DNA from 3 places in the Paenibacillus bovis genome. Region 1 is predicted to be linked to each of the others. Evidence: riboswitches for the same ligand, from Rfam matches in the RefSeq annotation. Region 1 holds a riboswitch; each other region holds the start of a gene.
The links. A riboswitch is a leader RNA that binds a small molecule or an ion and turns the genes downstream of it on or off. The one in region 1 is predicted to bind thiamine pyrophosphate.

Region 1 (11,049 bases):
ATACGGTTTCCACGAACTAACATCCCATGCTACGAATTGACTGCGAAGCGGTGGTTTGCCGTTTTTGAATAATTCATAATTGCCGCTGGGCAGAAGTATTCTGGCTTTGACATTATCTGCGAGGATAAGGTTCAGAATATTCAGCATGGCGGCTTTTGTGTTTTTATCGAACAATGGACACATCAGCTCTACCCGGCGAGTCAGATTGCGGGTCATCCAGTCTGCACTGGACAGCCATACTTCCTGCTGTCCGCCATTTTCAAAAGCATAGACCCGGGAGTGCTCCAGATAACGGTCGACGATACTGCGTACCCGGATGCGTTCGCTGAGACCCGGAATACCCGGACGCAGACAGCAGACTCCACGGATAATCAGATCAATCTCGACACCTGCCTGTGAAGCAGTATACAGTTCGTCAATCATGCGCTGATTGGACAGGGAATTCATTTTGGCGATGATTCGTGCTTTTCTGCCATTACGGGCATGATCGGCTTCACGCTGGATCAGCTCGATAAATTTGTTCATCATGGTATCGGGAGCGACCGCCACAGCTTTCCAGTCATGGCTTTCCGTATAGCCGGTAATATGATTGAATACCTCGGAAGCATCCTCACCGATCTGCTGGTTCACGGTCAGCAGACCGACATCGGTATAACTTTTGGCTGTCGAGGCATTATAGTTACCGGTACCGATATGGATATAACGGCGCAGCATATTGCCTTCACGGCGCACGACGAGAATGACTTTGGCATGGGTTTTGAGACCGACCAGGCCATAGACGACATGACAGCCGGCTTTTTCCAGCATACGTGCCCAGACGATATTGCGTTCTTCATCAAATCGAGCCTTCAGCTCCACGACGACGGTTACCTGCTTGCCGGATTCGGCAGCCTTGGCGAGCGAGTGGATCAGGGAAGACTTGCCGCTGACGCGGTACAGGGTCATCTTGATCGCCATTACATCTGGATCTTCGGCAGACTGCTCGATAAAGTCACTGATCGCATCAAACGATTCATACGGATGATACAGCAGCACATCCCGTTCTTTGAGCACGCTGAAGTAATCCGTTTCGCTGCCTTCCGGGAACTCGGGAGAGTACCGCGGAATCTCGGGCGGATAACGCAGGGAATCATGGCCCTGAATCGAATCGGAAAACGAAAGCAGAAAGCCCAGATCCAGCGGCCCGTCGATCTCGAATACCGCTTCGCTGATATCAAACTCCTCCATCAGCATCTGCATCGCATAGGGATGAATATCCTTCTGGATTTCCAGCCGGACAGGAGCACCACGTCTACGTTTGCGCAGCTGGTTCTCAATCTCTTCCATCAGGTCTTCCGCTTCTTCTTCGTTAATATCCAGATCGGCATTACGCGTCAGCCGGAACGCATTTACTGCCACCGGTTCGTAGCCGCCGAACAGAGTATGCACATGATGGCAAATTAGATCCTCGATAATCACATACTGCTGCTTTTTGCTGTTCTGGCGATGCGGCAGCGCAACCATACGCGGCAGATTCGAGGGAATCTGTACAATGGCGAAGTAATAACTGTCGCCGTCTTCGTTGTCTTCCTGTTTATCCCCTTTGCGTTCGAGCACGACCGATACATATACATTTAGTCCATGCACGAGCGGAAACGGACGACTCTGATCGACCGCCATCGGTGTCAGCACCGGGTAGATGACATCGTGATAATAAGTATCCGCAGCTTTTTGCTGGGAAGCGCTAAGATCCGTATAGCGGTTAACAGTAATCCCCTGTTTGCCCATTTGGCGGATCAGTTCGCGGTAGGTACGGTATTGCTGGGAGACCATCTTTTCAACTTTTTTGGTCAGGCGCTTGTACAGACCTGCCGGCGTATAGCCGGTAAAGTCCTTTTTGTTGTATCCGGCCTTGATCTGGTTACGGATACCAGCTACTCTGACACTCATGAACTCGTCCAGATTACGGGATACAATACCGAGAAACTTGATTCTCTCCAACAGGGGAGTCTCTGTATCCTGGGCCTCTTCAAGCACACGGGTGTTGAATTCGATCCAGCTTAAGTCACGGTTAATATAAGACGACTGGGATTGTTGGTGTCCATGTTTGTTTTCCATAATGCCTCCGGTAATGATTTACTTCCTGTCCTAGCGTACTGGTACTACCAGTATAGTGCAGAACGTATAGGAATATTGTCGAAATCTGCAAAAATACATCATATGTAGCCAGTATAGCCTTCTTTTGTTAACGCTGTGTAAAAAGAGGTATTAAGTTTCATTCCATAAATTAGGACCGTTGATTTTGCCTATGGATCTTTTCTGGGTACGGCCAAAATTAAAGCTGCGAATGCGCACCTCATAGCCTTCTTCTTCCAGCGGCATTGTCTTCTTGAGCTCGGCTACCGTGCGGGTCGGATAGCCGGGCCGGCTCAGATCAATCAGCAGCAGATCGTTATGCAGCTGGTTCAGGCATTCACCGAGAGTCATGCTGTCGGCCTCCTTTGCACATGGGAAATGGTCGCCAGGCATCCAGCGGATGCATAGGCGTACTCTTTCTTTATTACCCGCATCTCTGCATTTTGAGTAAATTGATCCGAAAATACAAAAAGACCTGATGCTGTCGCTCCCGTTTACGGGGAACAGAAAACATCAGGTCCGTGCGGATAATTGCTATATGGAAAAAAGATATGAGTAGAGAAATATAATTTATTTTGATTTGATCGGCTGGGTCGGAACATCCGGCAGATTGAGCAGATGCTTGACCGTCGTCGTCGAAGTCACGTTCATCCGCGGCAGGTACATCGGATCGTCACCGGGATGCACATAACCCGGACGCACCGTAAAGGCCATGCGATATCCGTTCATTTTGAGATCATATACCATTTTGGGATCGTATTCTCCGTATGGATAAGCAAAGTAAGGCGTATTGATGCCGGTTTTGGATTTCATGATATCAATATCATGGGTGAAGCGTGTGCTGTCCTTGCCGGCAGCATAGTACTCGGCACATTGTACGAGACGTTTGTAATGCAGATTGTACGTATGGCTGTGGTATTCGAATACATCGCGTGTTGCTTTCATTTCTTTGCGGGAAATGGTCGTTTTGGCTGTAGGTACGAATTTCTGTTTGTGATCCTTGAGCTTAGTACCGACGATAAAGATCGAAGCATGGAATCCGTACTTTTTGAGTACCGGATAAGCATATACGACATTATTCTGGTAACCGTCATCAAAGGTAAGTACGACCGTTTTCTCGGGCAGCTGAATCTCGCCATTCACATAGCGTTCCAGTTCTTTGAGGGTAGCGGTATGGTAGCCTTCATCATGCAGATATTTAATTCCTTCTTCAAAAGCTTCGAGGTTAATTCGCGCGTTATTCGGTTCAACATTATATTTTTCCGGTACGACATAGTGATACATCAGCACCGGGATATGGCTGGCTTTGCCGGGAGGAGCGCTATGGGTGATTTCCGAAGCGGCAGCTACATTGGTCGCTCCTTCCGGAACTTCGCCGTTCAGTGTCTCAAACAGATCATCGGTCATATCATATGTGGCCTTGCATGTCTCATAGGAGAAAGCGGAAGCATGTGGATACTTCAGGCTCAGCACATAGAAGGTCACGACGAAGGCGATAGTAATATAGAGTAGAATAATGAATAGATTACGGATACGTCGAATTCGCATTTCGCAGGCTCCTTTTCTGTCGACTGAGTGGGCAGCAATTCACTCCCCTTATATAACATCGGACAAGAAGCCGTGAAATTTTATGCTACTGTCGAATCATGTAGAATGTCCTATATAACCGAGTTGTATATATAGGCATGGTATGAACCAGGTTCTGTTCATTGATAAATAGGCAGGGGAAACCGGCTAAAGAGAGACGGACAATCCGAACAATGCACAGGGCATACACCAAAAAGCACGCCTCCACGAAACGTGAAGGCGTGCTGGTTCAAGCGTTAATCATACTGTAGTGTGGATCATGATTTAGAACATGGTGTTATCATTGGCGGACTTTTCAGGGACAGGCTGGCTCAGTGTCCACATCTCGGCAATCTGGCCGTTCTCAACGCGGAACATATGCACCACTGCATTACCGCGATCATCGGCACTGTTTTGCATATGGCTATACACCAGAACCAGATCGCCTTCTGCAATCACATTGGTTACTATGGCAGTACTATCAGCGTGAGCGCGGAACTCCGTCAGATAATGACTGGTGAGTGCGTCACGTCCGTTGGCAATACCGGAGCCGTGCTGAATGACATTGTCACTGACTGCTTCTTTGGCAGCATCGGTATTATGACTGTTGAAGAATGCATCATAGAAGTTTTTGACGAAATTGGCATTGGCCGCAACGGTCGCTCGTGGAGTATCAGCTACCACGGCCTCGGTAGAAGCAGTAGGCAGAAGATCAGCCGATTTCTCGGAGCCAGTCAGATTGGCTGCCGTCACACTCCAGTGCTCGGCGATCTTGTTATCCGCGATCCGGTACATATCGACCATGGGAGCAGACGAAGCTTGGGTGGCTGTATCAGCAGAACTGCTCGCCGGAGCAGCAGGCTCGGTAAAGACAGCGACCAGATCTCCCTGGCCGATCATGCCGCGTACATTTACTTTGTAATCGGCATTTTTCTGGAATAATGATGCATAGTACGCTGCGAATCCTTCGCGGCCGTTAGCTGCAGCTGGATTATGCTCTACATAACCTTCGGCCAGATATTGTTCTGCCTGATCCAGCTTGTGGCTGTTCAGAACATCATTATACAATCCAGTCACCAGCTTTTTGTTGTTGGTGATTTTGGTTACTTCGGCAGAAGTGTTGGCAGAACTGTCCGGTTCGGCCGGATTGGCTGTTGTGCCCGGAGTGGTACTGCCGGAATTCTCGGTAGTCGAAGGTGTCGATGGAGCAGGGGCATTGGATGTATTATTGCCCGAACAGGCAGACAGTACACCTAATAACATGAGACTTGAGAGTAGCAGATTGGTTTTTTTCATAATTAAAACTCCTTTGATTATTCATTGAGGGTGATTACTGTTAATCTCCCGACATGCAGCGAGCTGCTCTGGTTATATTAACCAAATGGTCAGCTGGCGAACGCATAGCTAACCAGATCGCTGCAGCAGTTCTTGATGTATCACTGCGATTAATAACGTGCAGAGGTTATTTTCGAACCTGCTGAACAGTACCTGTTCTATTATAAAAGACGTATACATCAATTGCGATGTTTCGCGATTTATAGTGAATGTTTCTAAATTTGCGGTATATAAAAAGCCAAAACAGCCTCCGGTGCATCATATACCGGAGGCTGTTTCTAAGCTGAGAAAGTATAATATTGTAATAAATGAAAATATATCGACCATCATTTATAAGGAAATACCTGTTATTTCCCAGCGGTACTGCTTGTCCGCACCAGATCGCAGTCCGCATTCCTAGCGGCGCATGAAGATAAACTTCTGGCCCAGAATTCCGATAATGCACAGAATCAGACTCACCCATGGCGAGATAACCAGTACAGGCATCACGTTGCGCAGATAGGTACCGACAACAATAATCGCAATCATAATGACCAGATAAGAGACGACCGAGCGGCCGTTGATTTGCATGCGCGGACGATCGAGCTCGCTCTTCTCCGCAGGCTGCTCGGCTACCCGCCGTACCAGCTCAACAAGCACAACCGCACCGGCAGCGACCAGGATCAGCGTAGAGAGACTGATCTCGCCTACAACGCCGGAGCCGCTGATATTGATTTTGAAAAATCCCATCAGCGCCTGCAGCAGAAACACCCATGTAAGCGCGACCCAGACAATCATCAGATAATACATGGGCTTGCTCAACTGCCGGGCCTCCGGCAGGTTCTCGATGAGCTGGTCGGCATAAATGTCCGATTCCTTGCCAAACAGCTGGCGAGCCGTTTTGCCTCTTTGCTGGGCTTCTAGCAGATGCTGTCCCATCTCCAGCAGCAGTTCTTCACCGGATTCGCGGCGGATGCGTGCATCCCGCACATGTACGATGACATCGTCATAGTAGCTCAGATTATCCTGTTTGAGTTGATCACGAATCGAATTAATATCCTTTACCAAATGACGTACAGTACTCATAATCGTTCCTCCAATCGTAATAAGTTGTACCTGTATATATTCCTATTTATACCGGCTGCGTGTAGTACCGGAGGTCGGTCTGGAATCTATTATTCTGCCACACTTTTGCTGCATTGACAATTGAATTCCCGGGATGCTAATATATTGTTTATCTAATACCAATTAAACTTATCGGAATTATTAAAATTAAATTATTTATCGCATAAAAAATAGGAGTTTTCTGATTATATACACCGCTATTACGGGGAGGAATCAAGATGGAACGTAATATCATTATTCGTCATCAGGAACTGGAGCTAACAGCCAGTATTCACTATCCAGCACAGGATCGTCAGGCTGACGGACAGGGGAAAGGCAAAGACCGTACACCGCTCATTGTAATCTGTCATGGCTTCGTGGGTAGCCGGATCGGTGTAGATCGTTTGTTTGTTAACAGTGCGCGCGAACTTGCGGCTGACGGATATATGGTCGTTCGTTTTGATTATGCGGGCTGTGGGGAAAGCAGTGGTCTGTATGGTCAGCAGGGCCTGGATTCCATGGTGGCGCAGACACGCAGTGTACTTGATTATGTGATGAATTGCAGTGATATCGATCCAACGCGGGTGACGCTGATCGGTCACAGTCTTGGCGGGGCGGTGGCGATTCTGACAGCGGTGCGCGATCACCGGGTCAAGCATCTGGTGCTCTGGTCGGCGGTCGGGCACCCGTTTAATGATATCGTCAAAATTGTAGGCCGCGAGACGTATGATCAGGCCGTGATCGAAGGAGAAGCGGATTATCTGGGATACTGCTTTAAGCCGGTGTATTTTGAGTCATTGGGCAATTACCAGCCATTTATCGAAGCGCGGCAGTTCAGCGGAGATGTATTGGTTGTACATGGTACTGGCGATGATGTGATTCCGGTGGATTATGCCTTTTTGTATCAGCAGGAATTCTGGACCCGGCAGGAAGGGCGCTGCGACAAGCAGATTATTTTCCAGGCGGATCATACATATTCGTCGGGGCCACATCGCCGTGAGCTGCTCCGGTATACCCGGGAATGGCTGGCCGGTCGCGAAGCTGCGCAGACACAGTGGCAGCACTGGATGATCTAGACAGATTACGATCCTGACGGAATAGACTTCATTCTGCTGTGAACCGCTGGATCGGAGATTTGACAGTCCACCGATATCCTTATAAGATCGTAACTACAAGAGCATGGCAGATACAGCTGTGGCGTTATCGCCGACAGATGATTCTCTGCTGCTCATCATATCGCTTTGAATTCACTAGGGGAGCCGTAGAGGCTGAGACGGATATGAATCCGGACCCTTGGAACCTGATCTGGGTTATACCAGCGGAGGGAAGTGGACGCGGATATTCACTCATGCCTGATAAGGCACTTTATACCTGAATGAATGATACGGCCCATTAATCTCCTGCTGGAGGTGAATGGGTCTTTTTTGTATATGCGTTATATCGTTGTATCGCCAAAGGAGGAGAAGAAACATGTCGTTTTTGCAAAAGGTACGTCAGCAAAATCCGCTGGTACACAATATTACCAATGTAGTAGTAACCAATTTTACAGCAAATGGTCTGCTTGCCCTGGGGGCATCGCCGTTTATGGCTTATGCCCACGAGGAGGTAGCTGATGTGGCAGCGATGGCTGGCGCGGTCATGCTCAATATGGGTACGCTGGATGAATATACGCTGCAGTCGATTCTGCTGGCTGGACAATCAGCCAACCGGGCGGGAGTACCCGTTGTATTCGATCCGGTAGGAGCGGGGGCGACTCCTTACCGCACGGCAGCAGCCCGTCAGGTGACGGAGCAGATGCAGGTTGATATTTTGCGCAGCAATATCGCAGAGCTCGCTCACGTCGCCGGCGCGGAATGGACGATTCGGGGCGTCGATGCCGGAGCTGGTGAAGGGGATCGTGTGAAGCTGGCTCAGCAATCGGCCCGGCAGCTGGGAACGCTGGTCGTGGTAACCGGACAGGAAGATATCGTTACGGATGGAGAGACGACATGGATCGTCAGCAATGGGCATGAACTGCTGACCCGGATCACCGGTGCAGGCTGCCTGCTGAGTTCGGTAGTAGCCGCTTTTGCAGCAGTGAGCGGAGGCAGGGAATACTGGCTGTCCGCTGCAACCGAAGCGCTGGCTTTTTATGGAACAGCTGCAGAGATTGCGGCAGAGCGCACCGCAGGACAGGGAACCGGCAGCTTCCAGATCGAGCTGATCAACCAGCTGTCTCTGCTGACACCGGACGAGCTGCAAAAGCGGGCACGAATCGAGCAGCTGTAGGAAGGCATCGTCGCAACAGATAGTAGTGCAGCGAAATTCATAATACCAATCCTATGCCCATCTATATATTTCTATACCAAAGGAGAGAACAGCGATGAGTATTCATCAGGCATTAACGATTGCAGGCTCGGATAGTGGTGGCGGCGCGGGTATACAGGCTGACCTGAAAACCTTTCAGGAATTGGGTGTCTACGGCATGTCCGTGATTACGGCTGTCACGGCGCAGAATACGGCGGGCGTACAGGGTGTCTATCCTGTCGAGATGGCAGGTGTGATCCGGCAGCTCGATTCGATCGGGGAAGATCTGGCACCGGATGCAGTCAAAACCGGTATGCTGTTCAGCGCAGATATTATCCGTGAAGTTGCGCAGGCTGTACGCCGATATGGCTGGCGGCAGCTCGTGATCGATCCGGTCATGGTAGCCAAAGGAGGATCGGTACTGCTTCAGCAGCAGGCCGTACAGGCTTTGATCGATGAGCTCCTGCCGCTGGCAGCGATCATTACCCCCAATGTTCCGGAAGCGGAACTGTTGACCGGCATGACTATTCGTACGCTGGCAGAGCGCAAGCAGGCTGCCAGACAGTTGGTAGCGATGGGAGCACGATGCGCGGTCGTCAAAGGTGGACATGATCTGTCCACTAATCAGGCAGTAGATGTAATGTATGATGGGGAACGGTTCCATTATACAGAGAGCCCCCGTATCGACACACCGCATACCCATGGGACAGGGTGTACCTACTCGGCAGCGATTACGGCTGAACTGGCGCGAGGCAGTGACATGCTGTCTGCGGTACGCACTGCCAAAGCATTTGTGCAGGCTGCAATAGCAGACGGACTGGGTATCGGATCGGTACATGGTCCGACCAATCATTTTGCTTATCGGCGCAAAGGAGCGGTATTATGAAGCAGCCAGCAGAGCATCACACAGGAGAAACACAGCAGTCGGCAGGCTATACCGAACAGCCCGGACGGCAGATAGTTATTCCTGCTCACGGCACCGACGCGCGCAGCCGCTGGATTCGTGAGAGGCTGCCGGTATATCTGGTGATGGGCAGCATCAACTGTGCCCGTCCGCCGGAACAGGTGCTGATAGATGCTATCGCGGGAGGCACCACTTTTTTTCAGTATCGTGAAAAAGGAACAGGCGCGCTGACCGGCAGCGCTGCAGTAGAGCTGGCCCGGCAGCTGCAAAGTATATGCAGAGCGCAGGGAGTGCCCTTTATTGTCAATGACGATCTGGAGCTGGCTTTGCAATTGGATGCGGATGGAGTGCATATCGGTCAGGAGGATGCACCTGCTGCGCTAATTCGGCAGCAGCTAGGACCGGACAAGATTGTTGGCGTATCTGCCCATTCCCTGGCAGAAGCCAAGCAGGCTATAGCGGATGGAGCCGATTATCTGGGTATCGGACCTGTCTATCCGACCCGTTCCAAAGCAGATGCCGAGCCGGTACGCGGTACGGCGATCATTGAGCAGATTCGTGCAGCAGGCATAACCCTGCCGCTTGTCGGTATCGGAGGAATTGATGCTCGCAATGCAGCGCCTGTTCTGCAGGCTGGAGCGGATGGAGTAGCTGTTATTTCGGCTATTGCCGGAGCATTAGACAGCAGACTGGCTGCCGCTGAGCTGGCCGCTTTATTTGCCGGCGACAATATTTCCGAATAGACATAATCGGGATAAACCAAAATACGGACGGTATTCGGCCATGCCTGCACAGGAAGCGCCGGATGCCGTTTTTTGGCTATGCCCGGTTGTGGGAGAAACTCCTGACGACGCATTAGATACATGCTGCTGTTACGTTATGATTTGAGATGACTGCGACCTTTCCTTTACAATCTGGTATAGAACCAGCAACACGGATCAAGAGAAGCTGAGAAAGGAAGAGTCTATTGCTAAAAGAACGGATCGATTATCTTTGCCACAAAAAGAATATGTCGCGCAAGGAACTGACGGATGGACTGGTGACCCAGGCGCATTTTTCCAATATTCTGGCTGGGCGTTATCCGCTGCCGGATGACCTGGCGGAAGCAATGGCTGAGCGGCTGGGCGTATTGCCAGGCTATTTGCTGCATGCCGACGATCAGGATGACCATGTATTACAGCGAGCAGAGCAGATTGTCGAGCAGCTATCGGTGCAGGCCTCAGCGCTTGAGGAGCAGCAGGTGAATGATCTGCCGGATCGGCATGATACGCTGACAGTAGAACTGACTACCGCCCTGATGAAAGCTACTTATTACCAGCAGCTGAATGATCAGGATGCCTATGCCTATTTGCATCAATCCTATCTGAACTTTTATCTGGAACGGTATGGTCGGCCGGATGAAGCCCTGCTGCCTTTGCCGCTGATGAAAGCAATGCTATTCTACAAAATCCAGTCTGCCCGCTCCCGGCAGCAGTATCACGATGTATTGGCGCAGACGGAGCGATGGCTGAATCTGCTGCCGGAGCAGGGAGAGACGTGGCTGACTGGCCAGCAGATTCGTATGGAAGCTTTTGTACATACCCGTCAGTTTGAACCGGCCAAGCAGACTTTTGAAAAAATAACTTCGTACATCTACGAGCAGCGGCTATTCCATCGCCTGTCCGGAATGTATGTACTGTACAGCGGATACTGCCATGTCATGCAGCAGCCTCAGGAAGCACTGATTGCCCTGTCGATGGCAGAAGCGCATCTGGTCTACG
Region 2 (11,049 bases), 510 kb from region 1:
TCCATTACAGTGGTTACCGGTTTCTTTTTGGCATCCATGCCGATGGCGCCGTTATACGTTTTGACACCAGTCGCAATAGCCGTCGCGGCAGCGGCAGAGTCTGTCACCAGACTGTCGCTGGAGCTGGTACGTACAAGGCCGGATACCGGCATTTTGTCCATCTCCAATGTGCCATTTTTGCCGACAGTAGCGTAGCGGATAGCATTACGACTCGCTTCGCCCATACCATCGCCGATAAACAGGATGACATTTTTGGGAGCTGTTACTTTTTTGGCAGCAGTCGTAGCAGCAGCATCGGCAGTAGTGAAGCCGATAGTAAATAAAGGCACGCTTAATACAGCGGCAGCGCCCAGGGACAGGGCTGCTTTTTTCATGGAAAAGGTATTCAAGATCGTCACACTCCTAATATGTATTCATATGATACATTGATCATATATCCCATTTGTCATATGAAAAACCTTATTTTGTAAACGCAATATAAAATTGCATATTCATATAGCAGACGGAGTTGAATAGATATTAGCAGGATACACATACCCGGAAAGATCACTGGAGGCAGTGTTCCTTCCGGGTATGGTAGTATGTCGGCAGGATTTATGAATAGCTTGTATTCTGCGTATTGGCTATATTGCTGCTCAATCACTGTGCTAGCCGTATTTTAGTAATACGTTATTAATCATACGCTAGTAGCGATACTTGATTGCTGCTCTGGCAATCAGTCTATCTCAACTGTAAATGCGGCTGCCGCCTGCTTTGAATTCCTGCGACTTTTCCTGCATCGCCTGTTCGACCTGCGTATCACCATACTGATCACGGATATCCTGGGTAATTTTCATGCTGCAGAATTTGGGACCACACATAGAGCAGAAATGAGCGCTTTTGGCCCCTTCGGCAGGCAGCGTCTCGTCATGGTAACTCATAGCACGTTCCGGATCGAGAGAGAGGTGGAACTGATCCCGCCAGCGGAACTCGAACCGTGCTCTCGACAGGGCATCATCCCGCTTGCGCGCCTGCGGATGGCCTTTGGCGAGGTCGGCGGCATGGGCGGCAATTTTGTAGGCGATTACGCCTTCTTTGACGTCCTCGCGATTGGGCAGTCCCAGATGCTCCTTGGGTGTAACATAGCAGAGCATCGCGGTACCATACCAGCCGATCATCGCTGCACCGATCGCGGAGGTGATATGGTCATAGCCGGGAGCAATATCGGTCGTTAACGGACCCAGTGTGTAAAAGGGCGCTTCGTCGCATACTTCCAGCTGGCGGTCCATATTTTCCTTGATCAGATGAATCGGCACATGCCCCGGTCCTTCGATCATTACCTGTACATCGTGCTTCCAGGCGATATGGGTCAGCTCACCGAGTGTATCCAGCTCCGCAAACTGGGCTTCGTCGTTCGCATCCGCAATCGATCCGGGACGCAGCCCGTCACCGAGGGAGAAAGTGATATCATAACGCTTCATAATTTCGCAAATCTCTTCGAAATGCGTATATAGAAAATTCTCCCGATGATGCGCCAGACACCATGCTGCCATAATCGATCCGCCCCGACTGACAATGCCGGTCACCCGATTGGCTGTCAGCGGAATATAGCGCAGCAGTACACCGGCATGAATCGTAAAATAATCCACACCTTGCTCGGCCTGCTCGATCAGCGTATCACGGAATACTTCCCAGCTCAGATCTTCCGCCCGGCCATTGACCTTTTCCAGTGCCTGATAAATAGGAACCGTACCTACCGGTACCGGTGAATTGCGAATGATCCATTCCCTTGTTGTATGAATATTTTTGCCGGTAGATAGATCCATGATTGTATCGGCTCCCCAGCGGATCGCCCAGGTCATCTTCTCTACTTCTTCTTCGATCGAGGAAGCGACAGCCGAGTTGCCGATATTGGCATTGATTTTTACATGAAAATGACGACCGATAATCATCGGCTCACTCTCGGGGTGGTTGATATTGGACGGAATGACCGCCCGTCCGGCAGCCACTTCGGAGCGGACAAATTCAGGCTCCATGCCTTCACGCAGGGCGATAAACTCCATCTCCGGCGTAATAATCCCCTGTCGTGCATAATGCAGCTGGGTCACATTGGCGCCAGGCAGTGCCGCCTTCGGCTGCCGATCATTCTGCGGGAATAGTTCGGCACCCTGCCGGGCTTCGCGCTCACTGCTCTGGAATCCGTTATCCTGGGGACGTACATGGCGGCCTTCGTAGTGTACCGTATCCATTCGCTCTGCGATCCAGTTCTGCCGAAGCGGAGCCAGTCCCTGCCGGATATTCACTTCCTGTCCGGGATCGGTATAAGGACCGCTGGAATCATAAATATGCAGCGGTCCATTGGGAACGATCTCTCCGCGAATCTCGCTGTCTGATAAAGCAATCTCGCGTACGGGTACCTGAATATCGGCACGTGAACCCTGAATGTATACTTTACGGCTGCCGGGTAATGGGGTCTGAAAAATAGTCATATAAATAAAAAACCTCCTCACGAATGTAGATATCCGCCAGGAGACGTACTAATACAGGGATGGAAGCACAAAGGGAAGAGGAGACCGTGCGAGCAGATATCTGCGGTACGATGAAGCGTCCAGCAACAGGCATAGAGCGGCCGATTGTGTAGCTCCAGCTCCGGCAGGAGACAAAGAGAGGTTAGCTCCCTGGATGGGGGTACAAAATAGACCGATAATCAGTATCAAAATGCTTCCGCGCAACGAGTACAGGTACATCTGCTGCCTGCGCTCCATGCACATTCCGTAGTCTATTCACCATCTGTTTCGATCTGCCTGCTATCTATGTACATACGCAGATTGACGATTCGTCTACCCGGCCTCCTCCCATGGACAGCACAAAGCCGCCTCCGGGCAGGAAGCGGCAGAAACCGTATCGTCGTATCAACGAAGTCTCAACCACTTTCCTACGCTGGCATGACCCAGATCAGGTTCAAAGGGACCAAAGCAGATGCTTTATCTCAGCCCGTACAGGCGCCCCTAGTGGATACAGTTAACACTATATGTCGATCGGAATATAATTGTCAACTTTTGTTATTTTGAGGAAATGATTGTATATAGTATGGTTGGCAGCCGAATTACGGGTTATTTCGGTCTATAGACGTAGACGATCTAAGCTTAAAGTGGGATGATTATGCATAAATTTAAATATATAATTCCTGTATACATAATTCTTATGATTTTTTGAACTAAAGGAGATGGGGCTATGTCCGCAATGCCTGGCCGAAAATACATTATCATGACCCTGATTATCAATGGATTGATTCCATGGTTGATCTATATTCTGCTCAAACCGTACATGAGCAGTCTTACAGCCCTATCTATTGCGACCGTGGTGCCTCTGCTGGATAATCTGATCCATCTGTACCGGCACCGGAATCTGGATGTATTTGGAAGCATTATGCTGTTTACCTTTGTTCTGTCGCTCGTGATGGTATTGCTCGGAGGCAGCGAGAAGCTGCTGTTGATGCGTGAGTCCTTTATTACAGCCGGGGTAGGAGCGTTGTTTCTGGGATCGTTATTGATGAGAAGACCGCTCATTTATCATATGGTCAGCCGATTCACACCCAATGTAGATGGGGAAAAGAACTGGCAATATCCGTATTTCCGGAACGTTATGCGCAATATGACGCTGATGTGGGGGATCATTCTGGTACTGGAAGCACTGACCAAAATATTCATGATTGCGGAGCTGAGTACAGCGGTAGTTCTGGCATTCTCCAGTGTGGTATCGTATGGATTTATCGGACTGGCGATCCTGCTGACGATCGTCTACCGCCGTCGTTCTGCGACAAGACTTCGGCAGATCAAGCCTCCTGTTTCCTGATCAGCAAATACTGTAGATTTATCAGTTTACAAATCGAACAAAGACCCGGCGCCCATATTATGGGTTACGGGTCTTTGTTTGATAACAGGCATGTAATTTGGTAACACGTATATAGTCTGGGATATCTTCTCCCCTTTTCTAGAGGCGATCAGCTGCCAACCAGGCAGGCTAATACGCAGACAGCCGCCCGATATACCAGGCCGGGAAAAGATATTGCCAAATCCACAGCAGCTTCTATCCAGTGACTTCGTGACCAAGCATCGTTTGTTGATTTTACCTGGGTATTCATTTGGTATCCTCCTGATTCTGCCAGTATAAAATACAGAGCGAGTTGTAGTTCTTTTACCTATACGTGGGAAATTATGGAACGTCGCATAGGGCTAATTTATCTGTATATTCCAGAAAAGCCAGCAGATACGGTCCGGTATCAGGAATATAGATTAACTATGCATAGGCAGTATAAATACTCTGGTCGATCTGTTTCATAACAGGTCTTTTTGCTGCCCATGTACCAACAGATCCCTGCTTTGCCGAGCGATCCGTAAGGGTCTTGCATAACTATATCTATGCACTTCAGGGTTGAACAACCGTATGCAATTTGGGCTGCAGCAATGATTTGAGGTGCACACAGGCTTTTGTCTGTAAAAGAGGTTGTGTCTGGTGAATGGTCTGCCGGGTATGTCATAATCGAAGAAGCGATAAACGGACTATTATGGTCACGATCAAAGGAGAAACTTCATGAGCCAGAACCCATCCATTTCGTGGATAGAATCTACCCAATCGATTACCGTAGAAAGTGTGTTGGTTGCAGATACAAAAGGCAGCTTTGTGACACGCGCGTTGCCGGAGATTCCGGTCGAGCTGGCCGGAATTCCAGGCGATCGGCATTATGGACTGCTGCGCCGTGCAGATGCTCGTCAGAAAATATACAAACGCGGCACAATGATTGCGAATCGCCGCCAGATCAGTATCGTTTCCTACGAAGAATGTCTGGAGATTGCGCAGCGTATGAATCTGCCGGAGATACGGCCGGAGTGGCTTGGTGCCAATCTGATGATACGCGGACTGGAGCAGCTGACCCTGCTGCCTGCAGGAGCAAGGCTGTTATTTCCAGATGGAACCGGTCTGATCTGTGAAGGGGAAAATGTACCCTGCCGCAAGCCTGCCAAAATGATAGAAAGTATCCTCGAACAGCCAGGAGTGGCTTCCCGGTTTATGCCAGCCGCCAAAAAACGTCGCGGTATCGTCTGCTCGGTAGAGCGGGAAGGTATGATTCGCCAGGGAGATACTATACAGATCATCACCGCCCATTTATGAGGCGTGGTGATGATCCTGAAACGGAAACTATTGCACGGCAAAACAGGCTGAATCAACCAGCCGGACAGGAGGAAGCCCATGAGTACTGAATTTAATCTGCCTGCTATTCAGCGATGGTGCGGCCAAACTGCCTACAACAAAGGAATGGCTTATTATCGTTCGGGAAAGGTGTCTTTTACCCGTTACGATGATCATCGGAGACAATATGAAGCTAGCGTGCAGATTCGGGCGAATCAGCAGGAGCAGGTGCATTTGCATTTTGATGAAGCAGGCAAGGCACATGCGCATTGTACCTGCCCATCGCTGGCTTCCTATACCGCCTACTGCCAGCATGTGGCAGCGGTGATGATTCATGTCTATGAGTCGGGAGAGCTGGGCATGCCGCCGCTTTTGCATACCGCAGGCTCTGTAGGAGCAGCAGTCAATCCGGAGCCGGACAAGCTGCCGGTTCCTGCCGACGAGGGCAAAGACAACCAGCTGGCCGAGGAACTACTCAGTCTGTTCACAAGCCCGCCCAGACGACCTGGCGGCCGAAGAACCTACTTTGAGACTCGTACGGCATTGCAGGTGGAATGGATCTGCCGACCTGTTGCTTATGGCAATGGACAATACCGGCTTGGTCTGGAAATGAAAGCAGGACTGAAGCGTCCTTATGTTGTGCAGCATATTCATGAATTTCTGGAATGTGTGCGCAGCCGGAGAAGCTACGTATTCTCGGCACGATTCACCTATGATCCGGAGCTGCATAGCTTTAGCCGGGAAGATGATGAAGTTATCCGGCAGCTGCTGCTGATTCAGCGCGATGAACAGCCGGATCAGTCGATAGACCAATGGGCAGGGAAAGGTAAAAGTAGCCGCCGTTCGGCGCCTGGTGTAGCAGGTCAGCCCAACCAGCGAATGCTGATCATCCCGGTATCCCATTGGCCCCATCTGCTGCAGGCGATTGGGCATGCACCAGTCGCCCGGCTGGAATATCAGGAGCAGACGTTTGAAGGTATCACCCATCATTTGGGACCACTGCCGCTGTATTTTGAACTGGATCTTCTGAATGAGGGAAAAGAGCCAGGAGCGACTGCGAGCCAGCTACCTGCGTCCTCCCGCGGTCGCTTTGCAGTGGATACGATGTATCAGCTGCGTGTAGAGGGGATTCAGCAGATGATCGTGCTGGAATCGTATGGAATGGTTATGTATAACGGTGAATTTATCTCGCTCAATGAAGAGGATTGCCGCCGGTTAAGCGGACTGCAGCAGCTGCTGGCAGCTTCGAATACTGAGCAGCACCGGCTTCTTATTCCACCGGAGCAGCTGGAATCGCTGGTACAGCAGGTTATTCCGGGACTCACCCGACTGGGTAATGTCCAGATGACCCGCCGGGTATCGGAGATTGTCGTACAGACCCCGCTGCAGGCAAGACTGTATCTCGACCGTGTACGCGACCGGCTGCTGGCAGGTTTGGAGTTCCAATATGGCGACGTCATTATTAATCCGCTGAATCCTACACCGGCACAGGAGGACGAACGAATCCTGCTGCGTGATGGCGAAAAAGAAGAAGAAATTCTGAAGCTGATGGACGAAGCTTCTTTTGCTGCTACCGAGGGCGGTTATTTCCTCACCGATGAAGAGGCGGAGTATGAGTTCCTGTATCATATCGTCCCCCGTCTGGAGCAGCTGGTCAAGATCTATGCCACTTCTGTAGTGAAATCGAGAATCCAGGACCCGCTCGCTGCGCCGCGCATTACTGTGCACACGGATTCCCGTCATGACTGGCTGGAATTCAAATTTGAACTGGATGGTATTCCGGAATCGGCTATTATCCAGGTGCTCAAATCGCTGCAGGAGCAGCGCCGATATTATCGTCTGCCTACAGGAGCCTTTTTGCCGCTGGAAGACGAGCAGTTTCGGCAGGCAGCTGACTTTATCCGCCGTACGGGTATGGCACTGCCTCCTGATGAACAAGCCCTCGAAGACGGAGTACTGTTTCGCATCCCGGTTATCCATGGACTGGAAGCGCTCGATGCCGCAGATCAGAATGAAGTGTTTTGCTTTGACCGTTCGGTAAGAAAACTGCTGGAAAGTATCCGCCATCCCGATCTGTATGATGCGCCTGTTCCGCCATCGCTGGCACCGATTCTGCGGGATTATCAGCAGTATGGCTATCAATGGCTGCGGACGCTGGCGCATTATGGATTTGGCGGTATTCTGGCAGATGATATGGGGCTGGGCAAGACGCTGCAAAGTATTACTTTTATCGCTTCGGTATTATCGGAGATTCGCAGTAGCGGCGAGCCGGCAATTATTGTGGCGCCTGCTTCGCTAACGTACAACTGGCAGTATGAATTCCGCCGCTTTGCGCCCGATATTCGTACGACGATTATCGATGGCAGCCGAATGCAGCGTCAGCAGCAGTGGCAGGAGATCCATCGCTCGGACAATAGTGGATTGGAGTCAGATGTTATTATTACGTCCTATCCACTGCTGCGCCGGGATATGGAATATGCCGGGCAGGGTTCATTTCATACGATGATTCTGGATGAAGCGCAGTCTTTCAAAAATGCACTCACCCAGACGGCCCGTGCGGTCAAGCAGATTCAGGCACGACACCGATTTGCGCTGACCGGTACACCTATCGAAAATTCCATCTATGAACTGTGGTCGATTATGCATGTGATTATGCCAGGACTGCTCGGTACGCGCAAGGAATTTGCCGATCTGGAAGCTCGCACGATTGCCAAGCGGGTCCGTCCATTTATACTGAGACGGATGAAATCAGACGTATTAAAAGAATTACCGGACAAGCTGGAGACGACGCATGTATCCGAGCTGCTGCCCGAACAGAAAAAAATCTATGCCGCTTATCTGGCACAGCTGCAGCAGGATGCCCTGGAGCATCTGTATGAGAAAAATTTTGCTGAATACCAGATTCGTATACTGGCCGGCCTCACCCGTCTGCGCCAGATCTGCTGTCATCCCGGTCTATTTGTACAGGATTATGAAGGAGGCTCTGCCAAACTGGCACAGCTGCTGGAGATTGTGAACGATTACCGGGATGCCGGCAAACGAATACTCGTCTTCTCCCAGTTTACAGGCATGTTATCCCGTATTCGCGAAGAACTGCGTCAGTACAATGTGCCTTATTTTTATCTGGATGGGTCTACGCCTTCAGCAGAGCGGGTGGAATTGTGCCGAAGATTTAACGAAGGAGAGCAGGATGTGTTCCTGATTTCACTCAAAGCGGGAGGAACCGGACTGAATCTGACGGGAGCCGATACGGTAATACTGTATGACCTGTGGTGGAATCCGGCTGTAGAGGAACAGGCGGCTGACCGGGCACACCGGATGGGGCAACAGAATCGGGTGCAGGTCATTCGCATGGTAGCCAGAGGAACGGTAGAGGAGAAAATGCTGGAATTGCAGCAGAGCAAAAAAGATTTGATCGACGAAATTATCCAACCCGGTCAAAGTGCAACGCCTGTGCTGACCGAGCAGGATATCCGGGAACTACTGATGATTTAGTTCAAGTGATAGGGGCAGGCATATGGGCGTTCATGCCTTCTACCGCGGTCACCATTACGGTATGGTGCGCCAGCAAATCCATATCAAAAGGTGCCATGATCCGTTCACCGGCTTCGTTATACAAAATGCGTACAATCGGGCGCTGTGGAATCGCGGAATGAATATGCACGACCACGCCTTTCAAGCCATTGCTCAGCGTGACGGTAAGACCAATTGGATAAATAGCAATCCGGCTTTTGAAGATCGCCAGCATGTCCTTGTCGTACAGACTGCCAGAGCCGGAATACAGTACTTCCAGCGCTTCATGAGGCAGCATGGCCGCGCGATAAACCCGGCTGGTCGTCAGCGCATCGTAGGAGTCGGCAATACCGATCCATTTGGCATATTCATGAATTTCGTGTTCTTGCAGGCCGCGTGGATAACCGCTGCCGTTGAGCCGTTCATGATGCTGGTAGGCGCAGTGCGCAGCCAGCAGCGGGATGCCAGGCTCGTCTTTTAGCATTTTGTAGCCGTACTCGGTGTGAAGCTTGATGATATTATACTCTGCATCGGTCAGTCTGCCCGGCTTGAACAGCACTTCGTTCGGGATATAGGCTTTGCCTACATCATGCAGGAGAGAGCCGATACCCAGCACCTTCATTTCCTCCTGGGAGTAACCATGTACTTTTCCCAGCAGCAGCGTGTAGATGCATACATTGAGCGAGTGGTAATACAGATAGTTGTCCTTGGTATGCATGCTCATCAGCATAACCATAACTTCCGGGTCGGCACTGATCTCACTGATAATCGTATCGATAATGCCGGCAAAGGACTTGCCGATAATCGGATAGGTTGCTTTTTGAAACGCTGGATCAGCGAGACTCCGAAAATGTGTACGGATCTCGCGTAGTGCTTGGCGTTTGGTATCCGGGGAGACAATATCGCGGACAATTACATCATCCGTATCTTTATCCTGAATATAGATATAGTCCAGACCATGGTTATATAGCTTGCGAATAATGCCGGAGGTCAGTTCTACCCCCTCGGAGAGAAGAACAACGCCATCATCATTATATATTTTTTTTGCGAGTCGCATCCCTGGCTGGAGCGAGGTGATAGGTAATAGCCTCAATATTTGTCACTTCCATCTGTTCTGGAGTTAGCCACTCATTAGTCGGCACTGGCCACATGATTCACTTCCGTATAAACTGCCGTAGAATGACTATGTATGTGGATGAGTGCAAAAGTAAGGGCATGTATGCGGACAGTATATAAAGTATATCGTCATTTCTTCACAAATTTATAATAATTATAGGACGTATTTGTAAAATACGACAGAGCTAGTATTGGAAGTTCAGATAGGCGAATGGAAATCGAAACGATTAAACGCTCGTATGTTCTCATTTTCATAATAAATAACGGAAAATCTGCTGTTTTTGGAAGCGGATTATACAGAAATTGGATAGTTATTCTTTATTAAAATGCACAATACGAACAGGAGGAATAAGCATGGAACTCGGATTATATGGAAAATCGGTATTTGTGGCAGCAGGCAGCAAAGGTCTCGGAAAGGCAAGTGCACTGGAGTTCGCCAGAGAAGGCGCACTGGTGACGATAGCCAGCCGCAGTATGGAGCATCTGACAAAAGCGGCAAAGGAGATTGAGGCAGCTACCGGACAGCAGGTACATACGGTCCGTATGGATGTCAGTGATCCGGAACAGATCGAGCAGGGAACCCGGAGTGCGCTGGACAAATATGGACGGCTCGATGTGCTGGTAACCAATGCAGGCGGACCTCCTGCCGGGACGTTTGCAGATATGGATGATGCGCAGTGGCAAAGTGCGTTCGAGAAGAATCTGCTCAGTACGATCCGGCTGATCCGTGCAGCAATTCCTTCTCTTCAGGCAGCAGGTGGCGGACGAATCGTAAATATCGCTTCTTCTTCGGTCAAGCAGCCCATTGATGGATTGATCCTCTCCAATATATTCCGTGCCGGCATTCAGGCACTCACCAAAAGTCTGGCTTCGGAATATGCAGCCGATCATATCCTGATCAATACGGTAGCACCGGGCCGTATAGCAACCGAGCGCATTATGGAGCTGGACCAGAAGCGCGCCGACATGGAACAGCGTGCAATCGAAGAAATACAGACCGAATCGCTGCGCCAGATTCCACTGGGACGATTGGGTACACCCGAAGAATTCGGCCGGATGGTTGCTTTTTACGGCTCCTTTGCCAATACGTATGTGACTGGACAATCCCTGCTGGTAGATGGAGGAACGATCCGGGCGTATTGATATACTTTTGCGAAGACTGGAACTTTGTTGAGAATTAACCCTTACAATTTGGCAAACAAAAGATTAGTATACTTTTATATATGTGACAATAATGTGTCATATCTGTGG
Region 3 (11,049 bases), 370 kb from region 1:
ATGGTATCCATGCTGCGCCATTCGTTTGACCGTGGCTGCAGAGCCCTTGAACCAGTGGAAATGGGCTCGCCGGATGCGGTACTCTTCCAGCAGTTGGCATACCGTATCGGCATCCTCATAGACCGCATGGAGTACAACCGGTTTGTCATGCTTGGCGGCAAGCTGCAGATACTGTTCCAGCAGCTGAATATATCCGGCTTCATCCAGTTTCTCTTCACGCGCAGCCAGCTCCTGTCGCAGATAGTAAGGCAGTCCGATCTCGCCTACAGCTACCAACTGGTTCATCCGTGATTCTATCCATTCCAGCAGCTCGCTGGTCTGCTGCCGGGAAGGAAGAGGCTGCTCGGGATGATAGCCATAAGCAGGGTACACCAGACCCGGATATTGCCGGGACAGCAGCTCGATCCGCTGGCAGGAATCCTTGTTCATCGAGACCGCGATTATCGATTCGACCTGATGATTCGGCAGACTCTGCATCATCTGACGAATAGCATCATCGTCATATTGATCCAGATGAATATGGCTATCGATAGACGGGATGGAGGGTGATTTCTCCTGCAGTTTGGATAACGAGGCAGCAGAGACAGAGGACGTTGAAGAATGCAGAACATCGTATTCGCTCATCATCCGTTCAGCTCCGCTCGCAGCGCTTCAGTCAATTGTCTGCGCAGCGCGATAAATTCCGGCGTATCCACCAGCTCTTCACGCCGCGGTCTTGGAAAAGGCACTGAGACTTTTTGGATCACATGAGCCGGGCGGCTGGATAATACATAGATCGTATCGGACAGCAGCAGCGCTTCTTCGATATGATGCGTAATAAAAACGACCGACCGCCGATTCTCTTCCCAGATGCGCAGCAGCCAAGCCTGCATCTCGCTGCGGGTAAAAGCATCCAGCGCGCTGAACGGCTCATCCAGACAAAGCAGCGATTGCGGTCCAAGCAGTGCTCGCAAAAAAGCGACCCGCTGCTGCATACCGCCGGACAGAGTACGTGGATAGGCACGGGCGAATCCGCCCAATCCTACTTTGTCCAGCCAGGTCCGGGCAAGAGCGAGCGATTCCTGACGCGGCATACCGGCAGTCTCGCGGGCGAGGATTACATTCTTTTCAATCGTACGCCAGGGCAGCAGAGCCGGCTGCTGGGGCATATAACCGGCTTTGCCCTGCAGGCCATTGATCCGCTGGCCCTGCAGCACAATATCTCCCTGATCCGGCAGCAGCACCCCGCCAATCATCTGCAGCAGGGTACTTTTCCCCGAACCCGAAGGGCCAATTACCGAGACAAATTCACCTTCATGTACAGTCAGCGATATATTTTCCATGACCTGCAGCTGTTGTTTGCCCTGGGCAAAAGCTTTGCTGATATTCCGTAGCTCCAGAAAAGGTCTGGCATTCCCATTCTCTGCGAAAGGAGAAGCGGTGGCAGCTGCATCTCTTTCTGTAGCAGTTGCCGCCGGAGGATATGTGGAATCAGGCACGGTCGATTCCTCCTTTACTATTGGAAGTACTGTCATTCTGCCAGCGTACACACCATTTCTCCAGCAGCACGATCAGCGAGAACATGATCAGGCTAAAAGCAATCACAATCATAATCGCAACAAACATGCGGTCGGTACGAAAAGCAGACTGCTGAAGCAGCATATAATAACCAAGCCCTTCACTGCTGCTGATCCATTCAGCAATAATCGCCCCCATAATGCTGTAGGTAGCGGCAATTTTCAGTCCCGAGAAGACAGCCGGCAGACTGTAAGGCAGCTCCAGCTTCCAGAAAATCTGTCCACGCGTGGCTCCAATCATTTGCATATAATTCATCATCACCCGGTCGGTACCGGCGAGTCCGCCCAGTGCTGCCACCGTGATTGGGAAAAAGCACACCAGTACAATAACGATAAGCTTGGACAACAGTCCAAAACCGAACCAGATAATCAGCAGTGGTCCGAGTGCGATCAGCGGTATATTTTGACTCAGAATCAGCAGCGGATACAGTGCACGGCGCAGAAAAGGAATATAATGCAGCACACCGGCGACGATCAGCCCGGTCGCCGCTCCAATGCCAAATCCAGATAGCGTCAACTTCAGCGTGGCCCACGTATGCCCGAGCAGACTGGTGTAACTTTTCTCGGCTTCCTGGGCGATACGGGCGGGACTTGGCAGAATCCAGTCTTCAATCTGGAAAAAGCAAGTGGCGAGCTGCCACATGACCAGCAACAAAACGACCGCCCCAAAGGGCGGCCATATGCCTTTCCACCATGCTCTAATGGACATTAGCGGTATTTCTCCGTTAGTCCGTCCATGCTGATGCCGGATGGATTATGCGCGATTTTGATCTGGGAAATGATACTCGGGCTGCCCTTTTCCACCAGCGCCTCATGCATCTTCTGTACAACTTCCAATAGCTGTGGAAGCTCGCCTTCCAGCGTCGTTTCCAGTGGGTGCACTTCATATTTCAGTCCGGAAGCCTGAATCACCTCGATAGCGGCATCCACGTAATCATAGGAATTTTCATTGTTGGGTGTTTTGGGAATAACCTGAATGCTCAGTAGAGTCGTAGCCATCATGATAACCTCCTGGGTAAATGAATTGGGTGAAAAATAAGATTGGTTGTCTTCGATAAAATCGACAGGATCAATCATAAAGACGAGCAGTGAGCGGTCTATTATTCATCGGTCACGCCGGGAATAACTCGGAAGCTTACTGGGTACCGGCAGCCGGCAGATAGTCATTGGTGAATGCTTTGGAAGCGTCCAGTTTGGCATCGAGCAGACCCTGCTTATACATCCAGTCGGCATACCCGGACCAAATCTCTGGCTTTTGCATTCCCCACTGTTTGGCATCGTCCTGATACTTGGGAGACAGCCACTTCTGGCTTGCTTTGACCAGTTCAGGATCGAGATCAGGTACAGCCTTGATCAGAATATCAGCGGCTTTGTCCGGGTTGGCGATGGCGTATTCATATCCTTTGGCTGTTGCCGCTATAAAAGCTTTGACCAGTTCCGGGTCCTGCTGGATCTGCTTTTCGTTGGTCACAATAATCGGCGTATAATAATCGAGATTCGGCGAATAATCTTTTACATACATCATGTTCAGCGGTTCACCGCGCAGCTCGGCTTCGACACCGGTCCAGCCGTAGAAGATCCAGGCAAAGTCGATGCCTTTCTTGACCGCTGTAAAAAAGTCCGCATCTCCGATATTCACACTTTTGACTTTGCTGACATCACCGCCGTCGGTCGTCATGATTGATTTCATCACGGCTTCCTCGACCGGTGAGCCCCAGGCTCCGTAAGACTTGCCTTCCATATCCTTGGGCGTTTTGATGTTACGGTCTACCGGTGAAGCAAAGCCCGAACTGTTGTGCTGAATCACAGCGGCTAGCGAGACGAGCGGTACACCCTGCACGCGTGCCTGGGTCACGCTTTCCTGATAGCTGATACCAAACGGAACTTTACCGGAAGCAACCATTGTATCGGCGCCGCCCTGTCCCGGTGTGATAATTTCTACATTTAATCCGGCTTCCTTGTAGTAGCCCATCTGCTGAGCCACATAGAGACCGGTATGGTTCGTGTTCGGTGTCCAGTCCAGCACGACCTGTACATCCTTGAGAGTACTGCCGTTTGCTCCTTCGGCGCTCTGGCTGTTATCGGCCGGACTGCTTCCTTTGCCTCCGCATCCTGCAGTGATGAGCAGCAGGCATACCGCCAGCAGCGGCAGAAGCTTGTTCCAGTGTTTGTTCATTTCTCTACCCCTTCTTCCTCTGTATATAAAAAAAGCGCCCCGGATCGGGACGACATAGGTGCATATCGTATGAGGACACATACAATGCTTGATTCGCTTCCTACGCTGGCATTATCCAGATCAGGTATAAGGGTCTGTATTGATCGAATACACTCTCAGCCGGCTAGCCCAGCTCCCCCAGATCGTATGCGCTTTTTCTAGGTGTAATTATAGACGAGAGCCTGCCTGCTGTCCAGCAAGTGAGGCATCCGGGGAACGATAGGATAAGCGGTGAAGGTTCAGCTTGCTGCTGACCGGGTAAGTATCCATACAGGCACTCAAAGTTAAGTACTATCTAAAATTCAGCGCCTTGTTATCAGGGTGTATTGAATAATCCAAGTCCATATCGCGGAAGGAGCTTGATCATGAGTCAAACATCAGTTGAACAATCTATCGTCAAAGCACTGGAAGAAAACCGTTTTTGTGCATTCGGCACAGTGGAGAACAATAAACCAAAGGTACGCTATATGGCGGTATATAATGAAGGATTGAATATTCATCTGGCTACCGACCGCAAAACGCAAAAAGTGGATGAGCTGGAACAGAATCCGAATTGCTATCTGCTGCTCGGTTACGAAAAAGGCGGCAATAACGAAGTAATCGAAATCGAGGCAACCTGCGCTGTATCGACAAATGATGAACTGAAGCAGCGTGTCTGGAAGGATGAATTCAAAAATTGGTTCTCCGGACCGGATGATCCCGATTATGTAGTACTGGATATTACCCCACAAACGATTGAATATACCGACAAAGAAGGTCAGAAACAGACCTGGAACGGCTAAACGCCTTTCGTTTGTCGATACGGATACGATTCGCTTAACAAGAATTTCAGGATAGCGATGTAAAATCCGGTGACGAATTTTGTAAAATGCGCAGGCAGACTACAGAATCGGACACCGGATTTTTTGTCATTTTTTGTTTCCAATAAAAGGATAAAATAGGGACTGTAGGAACTTGATCAAACCCCTGATTTTGGGGTATAAACAATGTATTACTACAAATTTTATCTATTTCAAATATAAGGCAATGCGAGAAGTGAAAGGGGTAATCTACAGGAGGTGCTTTCCTTGGACCTGAAAAAGATCGAACAGCAGATTGAACAGGAACGCCGCATACTGAATCAAATGGCAGAAGAGCATGGAATCCGTGATCACCGGGTGATCGATCAATCCGAGCAGCTGGACCGAATTCTTGACTCTTATTTGCAGCATAAACACCGCAAAGGTGACCAGGCTGCTACAGGCTGGAGTCAATAAGGATATACAAAATCCTGTGTACCGGAATAAAGAGTAGTTAAACTGTAGCCGGGCAAAGCTGGATTTGGATAAAAAATCGCAAAAATAACTGACGTATATATGTAATATATACGTCTTTTTTGTAACTATTTTTACAAAAAATTAAAAATTGGATCAAATATCCCTTCAAATATGTCAGTCTATAGTATAAAATTCTCTCATGCAGCTATATACTTCGCTCTTTTATGCGTCTGCACTCCCATATCGAACTGTAATATGTAACGAGTAGCGCAAATCCGTATACAGATTTCATACCGGCTTTACATATTTTTTATACATAGGTGAGTGTAAGCGTTTATATTGAATGAATCAGAGAACGTATACGTGCTGAATATACTCGGGAGGGGTTTTAATTTTGAAACTGGGGAAAAAGACACTCAAGAAAACAGTAGCGGCGATTGCAGCGCTGCAGCTGTTTGGCATCACGGCTGTACCGGTATTTGCAGCGGATACGACTGCATCAGGTGCAACGGTCAAGCTTCGCCTCATGGAAACGACGGATATTCACACCAATATTATGAACTATGATTACTATTCGGATAAACCGACAGATGAGTATGGTTACGACAAGACCGCTACATTGATCCGGGCAGCTCGTGCAGAAGCACCCAACAGCGTACTGGTGGATAACGGTGACCTGATCCAGGGTACGCCGCTGGCTGACTATGTCGCCAAAGTAAAACCGCTTAAAGAAGGCGAAGTACATCCTGTCTACAAAGCTATGAACCAATTTGGCTACGATGTCGGCAACTTTGGGAACCACGAGTTCAACTATGGTCTCGATTTCCTCAAGACTGCGATCGAAGGAGCCAATTTCCCTTATATTAATGCCAATATCTATGTCGATGACGGCACAGGCAAAGGCGAGAAAAACTACTTTACTCCTTACAAAATCCTCGATAAGGAAGTAACCGACGAGCAGGGCGCCAAGCACACGATCAAAGTCGGCGTAATCGGCTTTGTACCGCCGCAAATCATGCAGTGGGACAGTGCCAACCTGGCAGGTAAAGTAGTAGCCAAAGATATTATCGAAACCGCCAAAAAATTCGTTCCGCAAATGAAAGCGGAGGGAGCGGACATCATTGTTGCAGTTCCGCACTCCGGCTTTGAAGATATTCCGCAAACCGAACTGATGGAGAACTCTGTCCTGTATCTGAGCCAGGTGCCGGATATTGACGCAATCATGTTCGGTCATGCGCACAAAGTATTCCCGAGCGCAGACTTTGCAGGCAAAACAGGCGTTGATCTGGAAAAAGGTACTATTAATGGCGTACCTTCCGTAGAGCCGGGATTCTGGGGAGATCACCTCGGAATCATCGATCTGCAGCTCACGCAAAAAGGCGAGGATTGGGAAGTAACCGACTCCAAAGTCGAAGCACGTCCCATTTATGATGCCAAAGCCAAAAAAGCACTGGTAGAAGCCGATCAAAGCGTTGTGGATGCGGTCTACCACGAGCATGAAGAGACGCTGGAATATGTACGTGGTCCGGTAGGCAAAACGACTTCCCGTATTACCAGCTATTTTGCGCTGGTGCAGGATGACCCGTCCATCCAGATCGTAACCAATGCACAAAAATGGTATTTGGAGCAAAAGCTGCAGGGAACCGATTATGAGAAACTGCCTATTCTGTCTGCAGGGGCTCCATTCAAGGCAGGCGGACGCTCCGGCCCGAACTACTACACGGATATTGCCACAGGAACGATTGCGATCAAAAACGTATCCGACCTGTATGTGTATCCAAACACCGTCTACGCCGTTAAGGTAAACGGCGCAGAAGTGAAAAACTGGCTGGAATGGTCTGCAGGGCAATTCAACCAGATCGATCCATCCAAGTCCGGCGACCAGCCGCTGATCAACATGGACTTCCCGACGTACAACTTTGACGTGATCGATGGTGTAACCTATCAGATCGACGTGACCCAGCCGCAGAAATACGATGCCAAAGGTACCGTAGTCAATGAATCCGCGAACCGGATCATCAACTTGCAGTACAACGGCAAGCCGATCGATCCAAAACAGGAATTTATCGTAGCAACGAATAACTACCGTGCTTCGGCGTCCAAGCTGGCGAATCCGGACGGCAAACGCATCGTTCTGGCTTCCCCGGATGAGAACCGTCAGGTAATCATCGACTATATCCGCGAGAACGGCACCATCAATCCGACAGCCGACGGCAACTGGTCTCTGGCTCCAATCAAGGGCAATGCCAAAGTAACCTTTACGTCTTCACCAAAAGCACAGGATGCCCTGAAAGCAGCACCATCTCTGGCTGCAGGTAGCACCAGTGAGCCGATTGCCTACGCAGGTGAAGGTGCAGACGGATTTGCCAGTTATACAATTGACCTGTCCAAAGCAGCCGCACCGGCAGCAGGCACCAAGCCAGTAGCACCAGCCAAGGACAAACCGGCTGCTCCTGCAACCAAACCAGTACCGGCCAAACCAACTGCTCCTGCCAAGCCAGTGAAGCCGGTTAAGCCAGCTCCGGCAGCAGATGGAGATACGTACACAATCCAAAAAGGCGATAACCTTTACCGCATTAGTATCAAATACGGTGTGACCTGGCAGGAACTTGCCAAGTACAACAAAATCACAGATCCTACCCGTCTGCAGGTAGGCGATGTACTGGAGATTCCGGCCAGCTAATTTTATGAATACAGATTAATGGCAAGTGGATCTATGACAAAACAGACTGCCGGAACATTTCCGGTGGTCTGTTTTTACGTTTATCTACAAGTTAAAGCTTTAGAGAATAGGCAGATGAAATGATTCATTTACGCATAATAATAGAGAATTTAAATTAATTTTAATTTATGGCTAAATACCTGTTACAAAAGTACTATAATTGGGTATATACACATGTTGTATCATTCTTACGCACTATGTCGCTTATTTTATTCACCTATTTACTCCAGTAAAATAATATCTTATCCAAATCGGTAAACTTCTCGGAAAGAGTAAAGAAATAGTATTACGATCCGGATTCTACCAACCGATATATATAGGGATTAAAAACGTGAACACCCGCATAATGTATTTTAGTAACAGGAGGACCTCCATGAATTGTAGCGGATGCAGTTTTATTCAACCGATTGAAGATCAAGGTACGGTGTCTTTGCGCCCGCTTTCTCCTTCTCTTGAGCAGTTAATCAGACAGCAGGCTTATGACATTTATATAGTAGAAGATATTGGCTCCATCTCATACTACTCCAGAGAGCAGATGCTGGATATTCTGCACTGGGTCAGAGCGCTTCCGAGTGAGCAGGGCAGTGATCTGTCTATCGGTATTCTGGGAACCGATAATATTGGCGGTGAGCCGTCATGGTTCCCTTTATCGACGCTGATTACACGCCTGCAGCACCACGATATTGTCGAGATTATTCGGCAAAAGCAGTTTACCAGCCATATGCAGCCGATTGTAGATGAGCAGGAGCAGATCATGGCGTATGAATTTCTGCTGCGTCCGATACCGGATGGACCGGGATTTCAGCCTTATAAGCTGTTCGAAGTCGCCCATCGTACCGGTCTGCATTCCTTTTTGGATCGTGCAGCGCGAATCTCGGCGATTGAGACCAGTGCGCTTCATCTGCCAGCCGGCGTGAAGCGGTTTATTAACTTTTTGCCATCATCGATTTATAATCCGCAATACTGTCTTAGCCATACGTTTGCAGCGATTGAGCGTCTAAAGCTTGATCCGCAGGATTTTGTTTTTGAAGTGGTGGAGACCGAGAATATTATGGAGATGCCCAAGCTGCAGGATATTTTTGATGTGTACCGCAGCAATGGAATCAACGTAGCCCTCGATGATGTCGGTTCCGGCTACTCTCTGCCCGAGCTGATCGGCAAGCTCAAGCCCGATTATGTCAAAATCGACCGTGGTCTGATCGACGGTTGCGACCGGGACGAGCAAAAGCAGCGGGATATCCGCAATATCGCCGAACGCACCTGGGATATCGGCAGCCGCGTACTGGCAGAAGGTATCGAGCGGCGCGAGGAATTTGATTTCTGCCGCAGTATTGGTATCAATCTGGCACAGGGCTATTTGTTCGGCAAGCCGGCAGAGCGTCCGTTTGCGGTGCTTTAACTTTAATTGTATATGTAAAAAAAGAAGCCCCTACATGCGTAGGGGCTTTTGTTCTGTTCATCGAATAATAATCGGATGCATGTACTGCATTAAATCCTATAACATCACGACTCTCCAAGCACGTAGCGGAGAAAAGAGAATTCTGCCAGCGACCGACATTTAAGCAAGAAAATCAACCGTTTCAGATGGTAATTCGGATTTTCCTGCTTAACCGGAGGGAGTGGCAGAATCTCCTTTCAGAGCGATAGCCGCTTATCCGTCTAACTCAAGCTTTCAGGCTTTTGAATTTCTCGTAAGCAGCCATAATTTTGTTATAGTCTTCGCTATCCTTGGCAAAGCCAGTTACATCACTCACTACAGGACCCACGCCTTCTGCCTGGATACGTGCCTGCAGTTCGGCAGACTGTGGATCGTTATTGTTGTCGTACAGGAAAGCGGCGGCTGCACCCTGCAGCAGGTGATCACGACCCAATCCCAGCTCCGCCGCCATATTGGCAGGACCGATCAGACGATCAGCCGGACCCAGCTTGCGCAGTGGCTCACGGCCGACACGGATGACTTCATCACGGATATATGGGTTTTTGAAACGAGTCTCGATTTTATCGATGTATTTCGCATGCTCGGCAGCATCGAATTCGTATTTTTTCACCAGGGCTGCGCCGCTTTCTTCCATGGCCGGACGGGCAATGGAGCGTACGGATTCATCCTGGATACTCTGGTCGATCGTCTCGATTCCTTTCAGGAAACCCAGGTAGGCAGTGATCGCATGACCGGTATTCAGCGTGAACAGCTTGCGTTGTACATAAGCGACCAGATTGTCGGTCAGCTTCATGCCGTCGATCTCCGGAGTGCCGCCTTTGAGCTTCGGCTCTTCCACGATCCATTCGTGGAACGCTTCTACGCCCACATCCAGCAGATTCTCACCCTGGAAAGGAGGCACGATACGGTCTACGGAACAGTTGGCAAATCCTACATGTTCACGTGCATAGGCTTTGCCTTCTTCGGACAGATGACTCTCCACCTGCTCCTGCAGATGGCTGGTCGCGCCTACCATGTTCTCACAGGCGATCACATTCAGCGGACCTGCACCGGCAGCACGGCGAGCTTCAATGCCCTGTGCAATGGTAGGAGCGATGAATTTGAGCACATTCGGGCCGACAGCCGTTGTGATGATCTCGGCACTGGCGATCTCGTCAATGATTTCCGGGCCATTGGACATGCAGCCGGAGACATTGGTAATCGTCTCTACGCTTTTTTCCAGATCGAGGATATGGATTTGGTAGCTCTTTTTCTCGTTGAGTTCCTGGATCATCTGTTCGTTTACATCTGCGAATACAACGTGGTAACCAGCATTGGCCAGCAATGCTCCGATAAATCCGCGACCGATATTACCTGCACCAAACTGAATAGCTTTTTTCATAACTTGCACCTCCGTAAGTATAGGCTTGCTGCCAGTTTGCAGCAAGATTCAGATAGCCGGATATTGGCTTTCAATCATCATGGGCAAAAGGGCAGCAGCCGTAAATAGATGCCCGTACACACATCGTCTACGGGCAGGAATATGGATAAACAGGTTAAATCAGCAGCTGATTCGCTGCTGATTTAACCATGAGAAGCTTGTTTGATTAGATAGAGAACGTACGATAGATTTCGTTGGCATCTGTTACTTTGGCCAGATGATGAACGACAGATTCGTCTTCGATCGTCTCGGCAATCTTGGTCAGGATCTGCAGATGCTCACCGCCCGCACCGGCAATACCGATAACCAGATACGCTTTGCCGCCTTCGAATTCAACGCCATTCGGATACTGGAGAACAACGATACCGGATGTTTGAATTTGTTTCTTCGCTTCGCCGACACCGTGAGGAATAGCGACACCGTTACCAATATAAGTGGAAGC

Region 2: linked by a shared signal. The riboswitch ahead of thiC (phosphomethylpyrimidine synthase ThiC) and the one ahead of thiM (hydroxyethylthiazole kinase) in region 1 are both predicted to bind thiamine pyrophosphate.
Region 3: linked by a shared signal. The riboswitch ahead of AR543_RS04650 (ABC transporter substrate-binding protein) and the one ahead of thiM (hydroxyethylthiazole kinase) in region 1 are both predicted to bind thiamine pyrophosphate.

What each region holds. Positions count from the first base shown of each region.
Region 1 is NZ_CP013023.1:1,446,710-1,457,758, forward strand. It holds gene AR543_RS06170 (Ppx/GppA family phosphatase) at 1-20, shown strand, start outside; gene ppk1 (polyphosphate kinase 1) at 1-2,097, opposite strand, end outside; gene AR543_RS06180 (hypothetical protein) at 2,248-2,466, opposite strand; gene AR543_RS06185 (polysaccharide deacetylase family protein) at 2,686-3,663, opposite strand; gene AR543_RS06190 (nuclear transport factor 2 family protein) at 3,967-4,977, opposite strand; gene AR543_RS06195 (DUF1129 family protein) at 5,413-6,081, opposite strand; gene AR543_RS06200 (alpha/beta hydrolase) at 6,339-7,175, shown strand; TPP riboswitch at 7,342-7,443, shown strand; gene thiM (hydroxyethylthiazole kinase) at 7,570-8,367, shown strand; gene thiD (bifunctional hydroxymethylpyrimidine kinase/phosphomethylpyrimidine kinase) at 8,462-9,271, shown strand; gene thiE (thiamine phosphate synthase) at 9,415-10,032, shown strand; gene AR543_RS06220 (helix-turn-helix domain-containing protein) at 10,257-11,049, shown strand, end outside.
Region 2 is NZ_CP013023.1:938,280-949,328, forward strand. It holds gene AR543_RS04080 (alkaline phosphatase) at 1-374, opposite strand, end outside; gene thiC (phosphomethylpyrimidine synthase ThiC) at 726-2,468, opposite strand; TPP riboswitch at 2,895-2,999, opposite strand; gene AR543_RS04090 (VC0807 family protein) at 3,214-3,834, shown strand; gene AR543_RS04095 (MOSC domain-containing protein) at 4,573-5,151, shown strand; gene AR543_RS04100 (DEAD/DEAH box helicase) at 5,230-8,664, shown strand; gene AR543_RS04105 (HD-GYP domain-containing protein) at 8,666-9,739, opposite strand; gene AR543_RS04110 (SDR family oxidoreductase) at 10,153-10,941, shown strand.
Region 3 is NZ_CP013023.1:1,081,202-1,092,250, forward strand. It holds gene AR543_RS04630 (TatD family hydrolase) at 1-627, opposite strand, end outside; gene AR543_RS04635 (ABC transporter ATP-binding protein) at 624-1,478, opposite strand; gene AR543_RS04640 (ABC transporter permease) at 1,471-2,265, opposite strand; gene AR543_RS04645 (MTH1187 family thiamine-binding protein) at 2,265-2,555, opposite strand; gene AR543_RS04650 (ABC transporter substrate-binding protein) at 2,692-3,732, opposite strand; TPP riboswitch at 3,812-3,921, opposite strand; gene AR543_RS04655 (pyridoxamine 5'-phosphate oxidase family protein) at 4,137-4,553, shown strand; gene AR543_RS04660 (aspartyl-phosphate phosphatase Spo0E family protein) at 4,839-5,027, shown strand; gene AR543_RS04665 (bifunctional 2',3'-cyclic-nucleotide 2'-phosphodiesterase/3'-nucleotidase) at 5,422-7,710, shown strand; gene AR543_RS04670 (EAL domain-containing protein) at 8,123-9,148, shown strand; gene AR543_RS04675 (mannitol-1-phosphate 5-dehydrogenase) at 9,414-10,568, opposite strand; gene AR543_RS04680 (PTS mannitol transporter subunit IICBA) at 10,774-11,049, opposite strand, start outside.